One region of the Sporosarcina sp. FSL K6-1540 genome, then DNA from elsewhere that is predicted to be linked to it. Evidence: riboswitches for the same ligand, from Rfam matches in the RefSeq annotation. Region 1 holds a riboswitch; each other region holds the start of a gene.
What was found. Region 1 has a riboswitch for cobalamin ahead of MKY15_RS05105 (ABC transporter substrate-binding protein). Riboswitches for the same ligand answer to the same signal wherever they lie in the genome.
Positions count from the first base shown of each region.

Region 2: another riboswitch for cobalamin. It lies ahead of MKY15_RS07740 (hypothetical protein); the one in region 1 lies ahead of MKY15_RS05105 (ABC transporter substrate-binding protein).
Region 3: another riboswitch for cobalamin. It lies ahead of mmgD (citrate synthase); the one in region 1 lies ahead of MKY15_RS05105 (ABC transporter substrate-binding protein).

Region 1 covers NZ_CP152018.1:1,157,903-1,163,606, forward strand. Annotated here, with positions in the region: gene MKY15_RS05100 (iron ABC transporter permease) at 1-817, opposite strand, end outside; gene MKY15_RS05105 (ABC transporter substrate-binding protein) at 810-1,772, opposite strand; cobalamin riboswitch at 1,891-2,076, opposite strand; gene argS (arginine--tRNA ligase) at 2,716-4,383, opposite strand; gene MKY15_RS05115 (DUF1934 domain-containing protein) at 4,380-4,823, opposite strand; gene MKY15_RS05120 (PBP1A family penicillin-binding protein) at 4,983-5,704, shown strand, end outside.
Region 2 covers NZ_CP152018.1:1,705,567-1,711,270, reverse strand. Annotated here, with positions in the region: gene MKY15_RS07750 (AraC family transcriptional regulator) at 151-1,041, shown strand; gene MKY15_RS07745 (MFS transporter) at 1,047-2,279, opposite strand; cobalamin riboswitch at 2,421-2,613, shown strand; gene MKY15_RS07740 (hypothetical protein) at 2,878-3,105, shown strand; gene MKY15_RS07735 (hypothetical protein) at 4,128-4,304, opposite strand; gene MKY15_RS07730 (TetM/TetW/TetO/TetS family tetracycline resistance ribosomal protection protein) at 4,425-5,704, shown strand, end outside.
Region 3 covers NZ_CP152018.1:3,088,505-3,094,208, forward strand. Annotated here, with positions in the region: gene MKY15_RS14655 (hypothetical protein) at 1-695, shown strand, start outside; cobalamin riboswitch at 1,651-1,850, shown strand; gene mmgD (citrate synthase) at 2,090-3,220, shown strand; gene MKY15_RS14665 (bifunctional 2-methylcitrate dehydratase/aconitate hydratase) at 3,303-4,739, shown strand; gene prpB (methylisocitrate lyase) at 4,758-5,666, shown strand.

The DNA.
Region 1 (5,704 bases):
GATCAGATCCCCAAAGAAGTCGCGTCATATGCGGAACGACTAGACCAACAAAGCCAATTGTGCCGGACACCGCGACTGCCGAACCTGTCAGGATGGATCCACCAATCAAAATGGCAAACTTACGGCGTTTGACGTTGACACCTAAATGATGCGCTCGTTCTTCTCCAAATAACATCGCATTTAATTCGCGGCGATTCAGCCACAGCATGAATGAACCTACGACGACGAATGGCAAAATCATCGTAATATAATTCCATCCTCGCATCGAAACACTGCCGAGTAGCCAACCAATAATTTGGCGCAACTCTTCCCCTGTGAGCGCTATCATAAGTGATAGCACAGAACCGAGGAACGAACCGAAAATGATTCCGGTCAAAATAATTGTTTCCATTCTCATCGCTCGGTCAACGAGGCGTGCAAATCCAAGAACGAGGAACATTGTTAATGCAGCACCAACCATACTGAATATAGGAAGCGTATAAGTGCCTAAAAACGGGATAGAAATACCAAAAAAGAGCGTCATAACAGCACCGACCGAGGCGCCGGATGACACTCCGAGGGTGTATGGATCAGCGAGCGGATTTTTCAGCAACCCCTGGAAAGCAGCGCCCGAAATCGCGAGCGAAGCGCCGACAAGTCCCGCGAGCACGACACGCGGCATACGAATCTTCCACAAAATATTGGTAGCTGTTGCATCCGCCCCTGCATTCCATAACGTACTAATCGGTATTTTCACAGACCCGATTGACACACCGAGCCACACCGCCACAAGAAGTGCGGCGGCGGAAACGATGTAGGCAACGCTGGATTTACTCACCGAAAGCCTCAGGGTAGATGGCTTTTGCTATTTCTTCAAGCCCTTCAGCAAGACGGGGGCCTGTACGGCTAGTGATATTCTCTTTAACTTGAACAACAGCTTTTTCTTTAATTGCCGTAATCGTATCGAAACCTGGGCGTGCATAAACGTCTGCAACTGCCGTTTCGATATCATACAACACGATAATTACATCTGGATTACGGTTAATAATTTCTTCCGGAGCTATCATAAACCAGTCTTCCTGATCAGCAGCAATATTTTCAGCACCAATCATTTCTAGCATTTGATCCATAAATGTATTTTTTCCTGGTGTGTAAATGTTTGGCTCAGGTGATGTTTCAACGAAAACTGTTTTTTTATTGTCGACTGTTGCTATTTTCGCCAATACTTCTTCTACTTTTGCTTTCATATCCGTAATGATTTTTTCTGCTTCTACTGTTTTACCAGTCGCTTGACCGATTGTTTCAATCGTTGTGTACGTTTCTTCGAAACTCGCTGCATTTTTCACAACAAAGACTGGGATTCCTGCATCGCGAATTTGTTGCAGTCCTTCTTTGCCTTTTCCAAGTCCTGATTCATGTGCAAAAACAATTTCAGGGTTCATGGAAACGATTTTTTCGACGTTGAAATCCTGGCCGCCGATTTTCTCTTTTTTAAGTGCTTCTGCTGGATAATCATCGTAGTCATTGACGCCGACAATCGCATCCGCAAGACCTAGTTCAAACAATATTTCCGTGTTGCTTGGCACCATAGAAACGATTGTTGCCGGTGCAGTTTCCAGGGTAATTTCATTGCCAACCGAGTCCGTTAGCGTAAGCGGGAAGTCAGCTTTGACCACTTCCGCTTCCGGTGTTCCATCTACTTTCGGCTTATCTGGTGTAGCAGCTGTTCCACATGCTGCGAGCAAGAATACTGCCAAAAATGCCGTTAATCCTAATTGCCAAATCTTTTTCATGTTGTTTTCCTCCTGTTTGTTCCAAATAAAAATCCCCCGTAATTGCTACGGAGGAATAAGCTGAGTAAAAATCTGGACGCACAGTGACGTCGATTTTCACTAATCCTATCCTCGTAGGGTACGTGTGATCCATAAAGGCAGGTCTCCTGGCTCGTGTTCAAGGCTTGCCGCGTCTTCCCGGAACTTTTTCCAGTGACACATTGCGACTAACTCACACTTACAGTGGCGGGACCGCGCCGGCATTGAACCGACTTCCCTTTTAACCCCGTTTTTAATGCGGGGCACCTTTATGTTTGGTATGTATTTTGTACAACTTTCAGTATACTACAAATTTTTATTGTGTCGATAGTGAGGGAGATTTGTAGATTTAGATATGTTGAATTAAAGAATCCCGTTGAATCTGTTGTGTCGCTCGATGATGAGAGAGTATTAATTCGGAATGTGGATTGTAGATCGCTTGGCGCTAGAGTGTACATTAATCGGAAGAGTTGTAGTTCGGCGTGTGGATTACAGATCGCTTGGCGCTTTGGGGATGCCTCTCGCCATGAGTTTGGACTGAGATTATAATGTGAGTACTATTTTATACTAATTTCATTGAAGAAAGACATACTACGAGCTACAGGTCTTTTCCCCGACAATGCAATGTGCATTCTATTATATAGACAATCCAGCGAAGGCACGCCTTCGTGGTAGCCGGAGCGATAAGACTGAAAGCGGTCTTCTTTCTGGCTTATCGCGGGAGGCATCCACAAAGCGTCGAAGCGATATTAGCAGGATTTCTAATTCATTCCAGGTAGTTGGACTTATTCAGCGGCCTTCCAAAAGCCCTTGTAAAAGAGCATGCATCGTATTCATTTGTTCAACATATATAGAGAGAATATCTGCATGTGAAAAACGCCATACTTGAGAGATAACAATCTCTCAAGTATGGCGTTCAATTTTATTACATCTTTTCTGGAGCAGAAACACCAATAAGTTTCAATGCATTTGCAATTGTTGTGCGTGTGATTGTAATTAGTGCCAGACGTGCTTCCGATAATTCGCGGTTGTCTGGATCTAATACTTTTTCTGCGTTATAGAAGCTATGGAATGTAGCCGCTAGTTCTTGGATATATGTTGCAACGCGGTGTGGTGAACGAATTCTCGCTGCATCACTGATTACTTGCGGGAAGTCACCGATTTTCTTCAGTAATTCCAACTCTTTTTCAGCTTGCAGTAAAGAAACATTATCCACAGATACAGCCATGCCATTTTCATCAGCTTGGCGCAAGATTGATGAAATCCGTGCATGCGCATATTGTGCGTAGTACACAGGGTTTTCATTCGACTGAGAAATCGCTAGATCTAGGTCGAAGTCCATCTGCGAGTCACCTGAACGCATTGCGAAGAAGTAACGGACTGCGTCCAGACCAACTTCCTCAACTAGCTCACGCAAGGTTACAGCTTTCCCCGTACGTTTACTCATCTTGAACTTTTCACCGTCTTTATATAACTGAACCATTTGTACGACACTGACTTCGAGCGTGTCATTGCCGTAACCAAGCGCTTCGATTGCCGCTTTCATCCGTGGAATATAACCATGGTGATCTGCGCCCCAAATATTGATAAGTTTATCGAATCCGCGGAACAATTTATCCTCATGGTACGCGATATCCGGCGTTAAATACGTGTAAGTACCGTCGTTTTTAATTAACACACGATCTTTGTCATCACCGAAAGTTGTTGAACGGAACCATGTTGCGCCATCTTCTTCAAAGACATGGCCATTGGCACGTAATTTATCAAGAGCAACATCGATTTTGCCGTTTTCATACAATGAAGTTTCAGAGAACCAGACATCAAACGACACACGGAAATTCGCAAGGTCTGTTTTTAGCTTCTCTAATTCATGCTCCAGGCCATATTGGCGGAAGAATGCATAACGCTCTTCATCTGGCGTGTTGACGTATTTGTCGCCATATTCAGCTGCCAGCATTTTACCGATATTAATAATGTCCGGTCCTTGGTAGCCGTCTTCAGGCATTTCTTTATCCAAGCCGAGTGCTTGGAAATAACGTGCTTCAACAGAATTGGCAAGGTTGTGCACTTGATTTCCTGCATCGTTAATGTAGTATTCACGTGCCACATCGTAGCCAGCGAAATCGAGAACGTTGGATAGAGAATCACCAAGAGAAGCTCCGCGTGCATGTCCAAGGTGAAGGTCACCTGTCGGATTAGCAGAAACAAATTCAACTTGGACTTTTTGTTTATTGCCAAAGTTTGAACGGCCGTAGTTCTCGCCTTGTTCAAGAACGGTCTTGACGATGCCGCCTAAGTAATCCGTTTTTAATTTTATATTGATGAAACCAGGACCTGCAATTTCAATCGATTCGATCGAAGTGCCATCCGTATTTAGTTTTTCAAGTATCGCTTCCGCAATTGCACGCGGCGGCTTTTTCGCTAACTTTGTCAGTTGCATAGCAATGTTCGTTGCATAATCGCCGTTGTCTTTGTTATTAGGCGTTTCAAGCATAATGTCCGGTATTGCCGTTTCTTCTGCCAAACCCGCATCAATTACAGCTTGACGAAGTGCCACTTTTACCTCTTGTTGAATCTGTTCTACCGCGTTCATATTGTTCCCTCCGTGTATGTAATAGTCAGTTCGTATGTTCCAAGAAGCGATCCTTCTGCATGCAAATCGTAATGCACATTGAAGCGTCCTCCGGAATTGTCTTCTTGCTCCTTGAAATCGAGCTTGTCCGTTTTGACAACTAAGTCAAACGTCGCCGGTCCACTGCCGTACGTTCCTGGACGTTCACCAGCTGCAACAAATGGCAATCGCATCGTAACTGCACCGCGACGCATAATAAGTGCGTCTGTAGAATCCAATTTAACAATTGTTTGAATCGACTTTCCACTTTGTTGTTCTTCATATTTCAAATAAGATTTACCTGCTTTTTCAATCAGCAAACCTTTTGCATTCAATTCATGCTTCTCCTCGTCTTGGCCTGGATGGCGAATTGACGAATGGAGCTTAATCGTTACATATCGCCCTTTTTCCCGCGATTCCATATACTCACTGTCCTTTTCATGAAAACATCTTCTTATTATATCCTTTTTACGGTCTACATTTCAATCTATCCGAGCAATGCATGTTTTTACGCATGTTCCGTTTAATCTGTTTCCATGCGTCCCATACTAGATGCAAAGATATGGACGGGACGGGATCGTATGCAACGGACAGTATATGTGAAACAGAAAAAAAGACGCTCGGCATTACGAAGGCTGTTGCTGCTATCCGTCACGATGATAATGGCGGTGCTGACCATCTTCCTATCGCTCAGGCTCTATGCTCAAATTACAGGCGCACCTTCTTTAAGCGTGCCAAAAGCTTCTGTCTTTCTTGATAAAGATGGCAAGCAAATTGGCGACCGGTTTTCCGCAGAACGACGGTACTGGGTAGACCTCGATGACATGTCACCGTTTCTAATCGATGCAGTCGTTGCGACAGAAGACAAGAATTTTTATAGCCACAACGGTTTTGATTATAGACGGATTGCAGGCGCTCTTTTGAAAGATGCGAAATCCGGGCGCAAAGTCGAAGGAGCCAGCACAATTACCATGCAATATGCGAAAAACTTGTATTTGACGTTTGAAAAGACATGGAAACGGAAAATCACTGAAGCACTTTATGCTTACCGAATGGAAATATTTTACGAAAAAGATGTCATCTTAGAAGGTTATTTGAATACTGTTTACTTCGGACATGGCATGTATGGTGTCGAGGCGGCAAGTAAGTTTTATTTCGGAAAGTCAGCAAAAGATCTGACGTTAGAGGAATCCGCCGTTATTACTGCCATCGCGAAAGGTCCTTCGGTTTATTCGCCTATTGAAAATCCCGAGAAATCGAGGGAACGAACATTGCTGGTATTGTCACTTATGGAGGCGCAAGG
Region 2 (5,704 bases), 550 kb from region 1:
AAATAAAAAAGAGTCCCTAAAGCCCAAAAATTGTATTCACATTCCCCTTCTAAATGATAGAGTTGCTATAGGACAGTTCCCTCTGTTAGGGATGATTAGCTTTTTTATAGAGCAAAGAGGCAGGCGATTGATATCCAACAGTTAATTTTATTGCAGCATGTAATCGATTATGTGGAGGACCATATTAAAGAGGACATTAAACCTGAGGAACTAGCTAAACTGGTTGGTTATTCTCCTTATCATTTTTATAGGATTTTTAATAACCATGTTGGTTATACAATTATGGACTATGTTTTAAAAAGAAAACTGCAATACGCGTTATATGAATTAGTAAAAGGCGAAAAAATAATTCAAATTGCATTAGATTATGGATTTGAGACGCATTCTGGCTTTACAAAGGCTTTCAAGAAATATTTTGGCAGTCCACCAAGCTTATATAGGCTCCACTGTCCGCTATCATTGCCTCAAAAAATTGACCTTTTGAGCCTTAGGCAAAAAAAAGTAGGTGGCATTGTTATGCAACCGAAAATTGTTCAGAAACCAGCTTTTACTATTGCCGGTAAAACATTTGAGAGTGGTATCGAAAATGTCTTTTACACAAGAGATGCACCTGCCTTTTGGGACCAAAGAATTTCCCCGGATGAATCAATCGAAAGCACTCTGTACGAAGCATTGTCTCCAAAAAAACATGGAGAATATTGTATCAATCTTAGTAGCGTCGAATTAGAAGATAGATTTACTTATTTATTCGCGGTAAATTATGATCGAGATGTTCAACTACCTGCTGGACTGACAAAACTGCAAATTCCAGATGCTACTTATGCGGTTTTTAGGACTCCACTTGTTGAAGTCGAACAGTTTGTCTCTTCCATCAAGGGAACTTGGCTCTATATTTTAGAAGATTGGCTACCTCAATCTCTTTATGAAGTCGATGAAACATGTTATGACTTTGAATATTACGATGAACACTGTCATGACTGGGATTATGAAAAAATATATATGGAAATTTACCTGCCGATCAAAGAAAGAAATAGAGAGTGATCAATTCACTCTCTAGACTTGTTTAAGACAACTTTATATAAAAGTAATACAGGAGTTAACAAAATTGCACTAACAATGATGGCGATTTTTATCGTAAAGCTCGATGCTACACCCCCAATTACCGGACCACCTCCAATTTGACCAATAGCGTCCACTTGTCCCTTTACCGAAAAGAATGTTGCACGTACAGAGGAATCAGGAATAATTTTATTAAGCCAAATATCCTCTAATGGATACATGACTTGCCTTGTCACTTGAATGATTACATAAAAAATCAGCAAGCTGATCATATACGTTGAGAACGCAAAGCCAATTAATGAAATGACGATGAAGAAGCTGGCCACAAAAAGAACAACATAAATCTGCCTTAGATTTTGGTGGATAGCACTTCGATTCATAAAATGGAGTGCTGCAAAGGAAATAAGCACGAAAATGAACTGAATTCCCCCCATTATCACAACTAACTTCTCATTCGTTAACGAAGATATATTTGAGACCTCCAAAAAATGTGCTATCCATAATCGGTCAAAACCTTCACTATAAAACCCAACAAATAAAGCAATTAGAAATAGCATCCTTATGATGAAGCTCGCTTTGGAATGCGAAATAATATTGCCCACATTCTCCTTCATACTTCCCAGCGTAGATATTCTTCCTTCTTTATCTAACGGTTTGAAGTTTTCTTCTTTCATAAAAATCATTAAATAGACGGCTAATCCAATCATACATAGCCCGCCGATAATGATTGGTAGGTTAATCATAAAATAGCCCATTAAAATACTGAGCGGAATAGCTATAATTTGGCCAAGATTACCGGCCTTTGCCCCTTTTATAAATGCCAGTGAAGCACGTTCCTCCCCTATTTCATCTGCAATCCAGGCTTGCTGAGAGCCGCTAGTAAAGGTATAGCCAATCCCCCATGCAATTTGAGCCACTAGCACTGTTACAAAATAGGGAAATACCCCTTCAATTAAAAAACCGATTCCTATTAATATATACCCAATTATTAAAGATAACTTCCGACTTTTCAAATCCGAAACAACCCCAGTTGGAATCTCAAAAAGAAAAACGGAAAGCTCCAAAACGGTCCCAATTAACACAAGTTGAAGCGGATCAAGCTTTACAGTTTGCACATGGTACAACAAGTTCACCGTAAATATAAATGTGAAAAATAATTGTGATAAGAAGCATGTAGAAATGTAAACTCGATATGGATCTGTTGTTTTTATTTTATTCATTTTCTATCCCCCCAGCTTGATTATAGTAAGAGGGATAGACATTTTCTTGTCCAAATTTGCGGTAATGGGCCATTAATGAACCCCTTGTTTAGCAATCGTGTTAAGTCAGACAATATGTATGTTATAGTAAAAGCACAACTGAATAACGTGTAGAAATTAGGTGCTTTTTTACGTTTGTATAAAAGCTTAAAAGGGAAGTTCGGTGAAAAACCGACGCTGTCCCGCAACTGTAAATGGGAGTACTCTTTTCAAATCCACTGTTCGTTACGAATGGGAAGGGAAAAGAAAGCGATGATCATGAGCCAGGAGACCTGCCTATTTCAGTACACACCAATTCCCTACGCGGATAGGAGGTGTTAAGTGCGGCTATGATCGAGCAATTTCTTGTAAAAGCCGCCGTACGAAAGAACGTAATACAAAAGAAACATAAGAGGACTCAATACCTCTTATTTCACTGTGCAGTCAATAGTGTACTTCTGTTTACGAACCATTCGTTACGGCAACAAGCGACCATACAAATTTACGCATACTAGCATCTTCCTTACGTTTAACTAGGAAGATGCTTTTTTATTTCCATAAAAGAAAGGGATTTTAGCCAATGAAACTTGGAACAAAAGAATATTATCTGGACGCATTCAAACATGTCTTAATGACAAACCTCATCATAAGCGAATCACAATCACTGTCTTCAACCTATTCTTATTACGAAGAACAGATTGGAAAAACAACAACTATAAACGAAGAGGAAAAAAACCTTTATTCACGTAACCTCCAAAAAGCATTCGATGAAATCAAACACGAAGTAATCGGTTCACCAGAAGATTAAGCTGAAAAAACAACCAGTAAATAACTGAATCCAACACTATATATGTTGAACAAATGAATACGGCGTTTACACTACAAGGGCTTTTGGGAGGCCACTGAAAAAGCCCTAATAATTAGAGCAAATTAGAATTCCCGCCAATACCGCTTCGACGCTTTGTGGATGCCTCCCGCGATAAGCCAGAAAGGAGACCGCTTTCAGTCTTATCGCTCCGGCTACCACGAAGACGCGCCTGCGCTGGGTGGTCTATGTGAGATAACGCATTTCATTATCTGGGATGAAATCTGCAACCTGGATTGTGGATTTCTTGACTATAATTATATATGTTGAATCCGGTATATATACTGAGCGAAGGCGCCTTAACAGGGGTCGCCAACCGAACAACGAAGAGTTCGGTTTGTATAATTTCTGCGTTCTTTGCAGAAATTATACAGTTAATGCCAAGAGGTTATTCCAGATAGGTTAAAGAATACCTCATCTGGCTTATGGCGGGAGGCATCTCCTAGCGCCGTAGCGGTTCAATGGAATTCTTTATTTCAATTTATATAATATCAACTAGTAATCACCTTACAATCTCGCCATATACATCTCAAAATTACATTTCTCTCGAAAATATACAACCTAGCGAAGGCGCGGCAAAGGGGTCGCCGAAGCCGTAAGACTGGATGCGAAGCGCTAATCCAGGCTTACGGTGAAAGGCATCCCCAAAGCGCCAAGCGATCTACAATCCACAACCCGAATAACAGCTCTCTCATTATTGAGCACCACAACTGATTCAATAGGATTCTTTAATTCAACATATATAGCCGCTTCTTGTACAATTACTTTGAATTGCTTTGAATTGAACGACCTCTATATGATTACCGAGATGTCTTGATGTGTAGGGATGCGACAGGCAACTATTCGCAACAGGATTAACTAGGAGCAATGAAAAGTTCGCCGAAAGCGGACTGAAAATGATCCGGTGAAAAAGGCATCAAAAAAAGCGTGGCAGTCATAATAGACTTTCCACGCTTTTAATGTACTTACAGTTCCTGATAATTTCTCTGATGCGTACCACCGTCTTTTACATCCGCATGATACAACGCTTTCAAAGCAAAACTCTTCTCTAAGTCAAGCTCTGCCATTATCTGTTTCAGACGTTTTGACAGCTCTTTATCATTCTTTACAAGCTGTTCCATTTTCGTTCTTGAATATTTCAAAATCTGATTCCTCCTTCACATTCAGTTTGTCTTTACAGTATAACACCTATTTAAGGTCATTCGCCCAATTCAGATTTGCTATACTACTGGTAGTAGCAAGAATCGGACAGGAGTGACATCATGTATAAAACAATTGGCATACTTGCACATGTAGATGCAGGAAAAACAACTTTTTCTGAACAACTGCTTTATCATACAAAAAGCATTAAACAAAGAGGGCGCGTGGACCATAAAGACGCTTTCCTCGATAGCCATACAATCGAGAAAGAAAGAGGTATTACGGTTTTTGCAGACCAGGCATCCATTTCCTATAACGGATCTACCTACTACATTATCGACACACCTGGACACGTCGATTTTTCTCCTGAAATGGAACGCGCTATTCAAGTAATGGATTATGCCATTATTATCATTAGCGCAAGCGATGGCGTGGAAGGTCATACGGAAACCGTGTGGCAACTGCTCCGCAAACATCAGGTACCCACATTCTTTTTCATCAATAAAACGGACCGTGAAGGAACCGACATTGCAAGTGTACTCCATGAAATTCGCACCAATCTATCGGAAGACATCTGTGACCTTACATCCTCTTTCAATGAAGGAATTATGGAAGATGAACTCATTGAATTTATCGCAGAACGTGATGAAGCACTTCTTGAGACCTATTTGGAATCAGGTTACGACAACGATTTGTGGCTTGCAACATTAAAGAAAATGATTAGCGACAATAAAATCTTCGCCCTCTCCAGCGGTTCTGCACTCAAGGACATTGGTGTCATGGCGTTTTTCGAGAAGCTCGATTTATTGACAACAACTTCTTACGATGATGATAGTGATTTCGCTGCACAGGTCTATAAAATCCGCCATGATGACAGTGGTAACAGGGTCACTTTCCTTAAATCACTAAGCGGTACGCTAAGCGTCAGGGATGGAGTGAATTATGGAGATTACACGGAGAAAGTGACACAGATACGCGTTTATAACGGTAATAAGTTCAAAGCAATCGATCATGTTCATGCCGGTGAACTGTTCGCCGTTACTGGATTAACGCAAGCGGCCATTGGTGATGGCGTTGGAGCACTAGAAGAAAAAGCGACCTTTGACATGATGCCTACCCTTAAGTCAAAAGTTATTTTCGACGCTGCCATCCATGTGAAAGAAGTACTTCGATGTTTTAACCTACTCGATGCGGAGGATCCTTCTTTGCGCGTCTTCTGGGATGAACATTTTCAAGAAATTCATGTTCACGTTATGGGCGTCATCCAGCTCGAAGTACTCCAACAAATTGTTAACGAGCGTTTTTCGATTCAAGTCTCCTTCGGTGAACCTAAAATCCTGTATAAGGAAACCATTGAAACATCCGTAACGGGTTATGGTCATTTTGAACCTTTAAGGCATTA
Region 3 (5,704 bases), 1.9 Mb from region 1:
AACTTATAAAGTTTCCATCTGAAACTGAAAAACGTTTTGTTCCCGTCTATGCAATGGAAGAAGTGTACGTAACGGTTGACGGGGCCCGAATCATCCCATTTATGGAACATGAGCGTTCAGAAGTTAAAATTGATGAAGTAATCGAATGGAATAAACCGTTAGAACAAAATATTGATCGTGAAGAAATCACAATTGTTTCCGAAGCAAACGTAGAAGAAGCATTCGGTAACGTCGACGCAGGTAAAAAACTGACGTTGTCGGCTGATCAAATTGAACGTAGTAAAAAAGTTGTTCGGGATGTCCTACGGGCTGAATATCCTGATGAATCAGGGAAGTGGAAGCTGTCCCAACTTCGTTGTCAAGAGAACTTTATCGAAGCGCATTGTGAAATAAATGAAGAAAACCCAATGATTTTTAATCGAAAAGTAGTTGTTTTCATGAATCCGGAAACGATGAAGGTGCTAAATTATCTTGATAACGGCTCGATGTTTGAGATTTTTGAAGCCTTTCTCCCTGCCGCAAACGCGGTCGTAACACCTGAAGAAGCATTTGAGAAAATGATACCATATATTACGCTTGATCCGACTTATGTATATGACGAGTTCGCAGGTAAGTATATTCTTTGCGGCTTGTTGGATGCGGCGGAATGTGTTGATGCGGTGACAGGGGAAATTGTCGATTTAGGAGATATATAGGTTCAGTTAATTAATTCTATATGTTGAACAAATGAATATGGCGTATGCGCTTTACAAGGGCTTTTGGGAGGTCACTGAAAAAGCATTAGTACTTGGAATGGTTTAGGATTCCCACTAATACCGCTTCGACTACCACGAAGACGCGCCTTCGCTAGATGGTCTATGTGAGAAAGAGCTTTTCATTATCTGTGATGCAATTTGCAAGTTGGAGCACGTCTTTCTTGAATATAAGTAGTATCAACTAGTAATCACCTTATAATCTCAGCATATACATCTCGAAATTACATTTCTCTCGATAATGAACACCCTAGTGCACGCGCGGCAAAGGGGTCGCCAAAGCGCCAAGCGCTCTACAATCCACACCCCGAATTAAGAGAAAACTGAAAAAGTTCTTTTTTATAGTAAGAACTAGTTGATTGTAGTGAAGAGCGGCGACTCCAGCGGGAACAGCGCGAGCTGAAGACCCCGCAGGAAGTGCCGTTACGCAGAACGGCTTTTGCGAGCAAAAGCGTTAGCGTTGGGAGCACGGGGCAAGAATGCCTTAATTTCTGCCAAGAACGCAGAAATACGGCCAATCGAACCCTTTGCTGTTCGATTGGCTGAAGCCGTGCCCGCGGAAAGCGTCCGCTCGGAACGGAAATCAACCGGATTGAAGGAAATCGTACTTTTTCAGTGGCCTCCGAATTAAAACGCTCTCCTTATTGAGCGCCACGGAAGATTCAATGGGATTCTTTAATTCAACATATATAGTATGTAAATGGGGATTGAATATACGTTTCCTATTTATGTAATAGTAATGATAAGTGATGAAAAATGAAAAGAGTATCCAATTATTGTTTACGCATTCTTGAAGTCGGTATACTTAATGCCTCTCTGAAACAATAGAAATTAGATATGAATAAAGAATTGGAATATTTAAAAGTTTGTGTTATAGTCAAGGGGATATTTCGATAATTGAATATGTGTAAAAATAGGTGCGGATTAATACTGACGTATTGGTCTGCTTAAAAGGGAAGTTCGGTGAGAATCCGACGCTGTCCCGCAACTGTAAATGGGAGCGATTTCGTTTAAACCACTGCTTTTTATAAAAAAGTGGGAAGGTACGAATAGCAATGATCATTAGCCAGGAGACCTGCCTCTTTTTATAACACATGTTGACCTACGAGGATAGGGGGTGTTAAGGACGCGCGGATGAGCTATGCCTATTTTTAACAGGCAGCTTTCTTTTAGTTGGGATTCTAGCGCTCTTTAACAACTTCTCTTATGAAGTTGTTTTTTTTATGGTCAGAAATAAGGGGAAGCGCTGCGAACAGATACAAATAGGATAATTTTTGGTGAAGTGAAAGCGTTTACAAATCTCAGAGTCATAACCATTCAGATTGGGGGAAAATAGTTTGACGAATACACTTACATTTTTACCAGGACTTGAAGGCGTGATCGCCACTGAAACATCCATTTCGCTGCTCGATACGGAATTGGGTCAGATTATTATCAAAGGATACGATTTAATCGAGCTTTCAAAAACAAAAGGGTATCTTGATATTGTCCACTTGCTAATGGAAAATACCTTGCCGTCTGATACTGAAAAAGCAGATGTGGCAGATAAATTGAAAAAAGAGCATGGTGTGCCAGAAGGTGTCACAAAGATTTTGCAAGCATTGCCTAAAGAGACACATCCAATGGACGCATTGCGAACTGGGATATCTGCTTTAGCGGGCTATGATAAGGAAATTGATCAGCACACTCTAGCTATCAATAAAAAAAGAGCTTACGAGTTACTTGGCAAAATTCCAGAAATAATTGCGAACAGCTTTCACATTTTACAGGAAGAGGAACAAATTCACCCGTTGAAAGAATTGTCATACAGTGCTAATTTCCTTTATATGATTACGGGGAGGAAACCGACAGAGTTGGAAGAATCTATTTTTGACCAGTCGCTACTACTTTATAGCGAGCACGAAATGCCAAATTCCACCTTCACCGCAAGGGTAATTGCCTCGACGTTTTCGGATTTATATGGTGCATTGACTGGAGCGGTTGCTTCTTTAAAGGGCTATTTACATGGAGGAGCGAATGAAGCAGTCATGAATATGCTTTTAGAGGCTGGTTCTGTTGACGCATTTGAATTGTTATTAGAAAAGCGTTTACGTGATAAAGAGAAAATTATGGGGTTTGGTCATCGAGTCTATATGAAAAAGATGGATCCAAGGGCCTTGGTAATGAAGGATGCTTTAAAGGAGTTATGTGCGCTAAAGGGTGACGATCTCCTTTACCGAATGTGTGAGGCGGGAGAAACCATAATGGAGAGAGAGAAAGGACTTTATCCAAATCTAGATTATTACGCGGCACCGGTATATTGGATGCTGGGCATTCCAATCCCATTATACACACCAATCTTTTTTGGTTCGAGAACAGTAGGATTGTGTGCGCATGTTATTGAACAACATGAAAATAATCGTTTATACCGTCCAAGGGTTCATTATATAGGCGAACGACACAGCAATCATTCAACTGGGGAGTTGTAACTGGCCGTTCACCACAACAGCGATACACTAGGCATCACTTAGTACTATTCTAAACAAATTGAAAGCGGAAAGGAAGAGTTAGATGTTGAAATTGAAAGAACAAATGACAATGGACACACTGATAGAGGAAATTACGGACTATGTTTTAAATAAAGAAATTACAAGCGAGGAAGCATATAAGACAGCACATAATGTGTTAATAGATACAATCGGGTGTGGAATATTGGCATTAAGCTATCCGGAGTGTACGAAATTACTAGGACCTGTAGTACCGGGTACTATTGTTCCAAATGGCAGTCGTGTACCTGGTACATCGTATGTACTGGACCCGGTCCAAGGCGCATTTAATATTGGCTGCATGATACGATGGCTCGATTATAATGACACATGGTTAGCTGCTGAGTGGGGTCATCCGTCCGATAATTTAGGTGGCATTTTAGCTACAGCGGATTATCTAAGCCGTTTACGTCTCTCGGAAGGAAAAAAACCACTTGTTGTACGTGATGTATTGGAAATGATGATTAAAGCACATGAAATCCAAGGCGTACTGGCATTAGATAATAGTTTGAACCGTGTTGGACTTGACCATGTTCATTTCGTCAAAATTGCTACAACTGCGGTCGTCACCAAAATGCTTGGCGGGGGACGTACAGAAATAAATAATGCGTTGACAAATGCCTGGATTGATGGCGCAAGCCTTAGAACGTATCGTCATGCACCTAATACCGGTTCACGAAAATCGTGGGCAGCAGGAGATGCAACGAGTAGGGGTGTACGACTGGCGATGATGGCAATGACAGGCGAAATGGGTTACCCGACAGCGCTATCCGCTCCGGAGTGGGGATTCCAAGATGTTTTATACAATCAAAAGGAATTAACACTGGCACGTCCTTTAGATTCTTATGTGATGGAGAATATACTGTTTAAAGTATCGTATCCAGCCGAGTTCCATGCGCAAACAGCGGCGGAATGTGCCATTATCCTGCATCAGGAGATAAAGGAGCGACTTGATGATATTGAAAAAATTACAATCACGACACATGAATCTGCTATTCGGATTATCGATAAAGTAGGTCCGCTTAACAACCCCGCTGACCGCGACCATTGCATCCAATACATTACGGCACTTGGTTTACTATATGGCGATGTTGTTGCAGATCATTATGAAGATGACGTGGCAAATGACTCACGAATCGATCAATTAAGAAATAAAATGATTGTCGTAGAGGACGAGCAGTATAGTAAAGATTATCTCGATCCGAGCAAGCGCTCGATCGCCAATGCTGTTCAAGTTACATTTAAAGACGGTTCCACAACAGAGAAAGTTGTAAGTGAGTATCCGCTTGGTCATCGCTTTAGAAGAGAGGAAGCTATTCCTCAAATACGCGAGAAATTTTCGGCTACATTGATGACTCATTACCCTGAAAAGAAGCGAACAGAAATAGAAGTGGCGTGTGTTAGCCAAAGTAAGTTAGAACAGATGAACGTCAAAGAATTTGTCGACTTATTTTTGCTTTAAGAGAGGAGGGAAATGACAATGGCATGGATTGTTGATCAACAATCATCACAAGAGACATTAGCTAAGAAATTCCATTCAATCATGCATGCATCAGGAATCGTTCAAATCCCTGGTGCGCATGATGCGATGGCAGGGCTTATTGCACGAGATGCCGGATTTTCTGCACTCTATTTATCGGGGGCCGCCTATACGGCTAGTCGTGGTTTACCAGACTTAGGGATTGTGACGTCAACTGAAGTTGCGGAGCGAGCAAGGGATATAGTGCGTGCTACCGATTTACCGCTGCTTGTTGATATCGATACAGGTTTTGGTGGTGTATTGAATGTAGCAAGGACAGCCCGTGAAATGGTAGAAGCTAATGTTGCAGCAGTACAATTAGAGGACCAACAGTTACCTAAGAAATGTGGCCATTTGAATGGCAAGAACTTGGTTTCTACTGAAGAAATGGTGCAGAAAATAGTAGTATTGAAACAGGTTGCACCGACACTTCTTATTGTTGCGAGAACAGATGCGCGCGCAGTGGAAGGTTTAGAGCAAGCGATTGATAGAGCGAAGGCATATGTGGAAGCGGGTGCGGATGCTATTTTCCCGGAAGCTCTTCAATCAGAAGAGGAATTCAGACTGTTTGCCAAAGAGATTTCGGTTCCTTTGCTTGCCAACATGACTGAGTTTGGAAAAACACCCTATTATAGCGCCGATGAATTTGCTGAAATGGGTTTCCAAATGGTAATTTACCCAGTCACATCATTAAGAGTTGCTGCCAAAGCCTATGAACGTGTTTTTGAGAAAATCATCAATGAGGGCTCACAAGAACAAGCACTTTCTGATATGCAAACGAGAAGTGAATTATACGTTACTATTTCTTATGATGAATTTGAAGCATTGGACGAGTCAATAGCGAAGACCGTATTAACAAAAGAGCAGTAATACTGAATAGCGGCGATGATTCGTTCTTTAAGGCATGG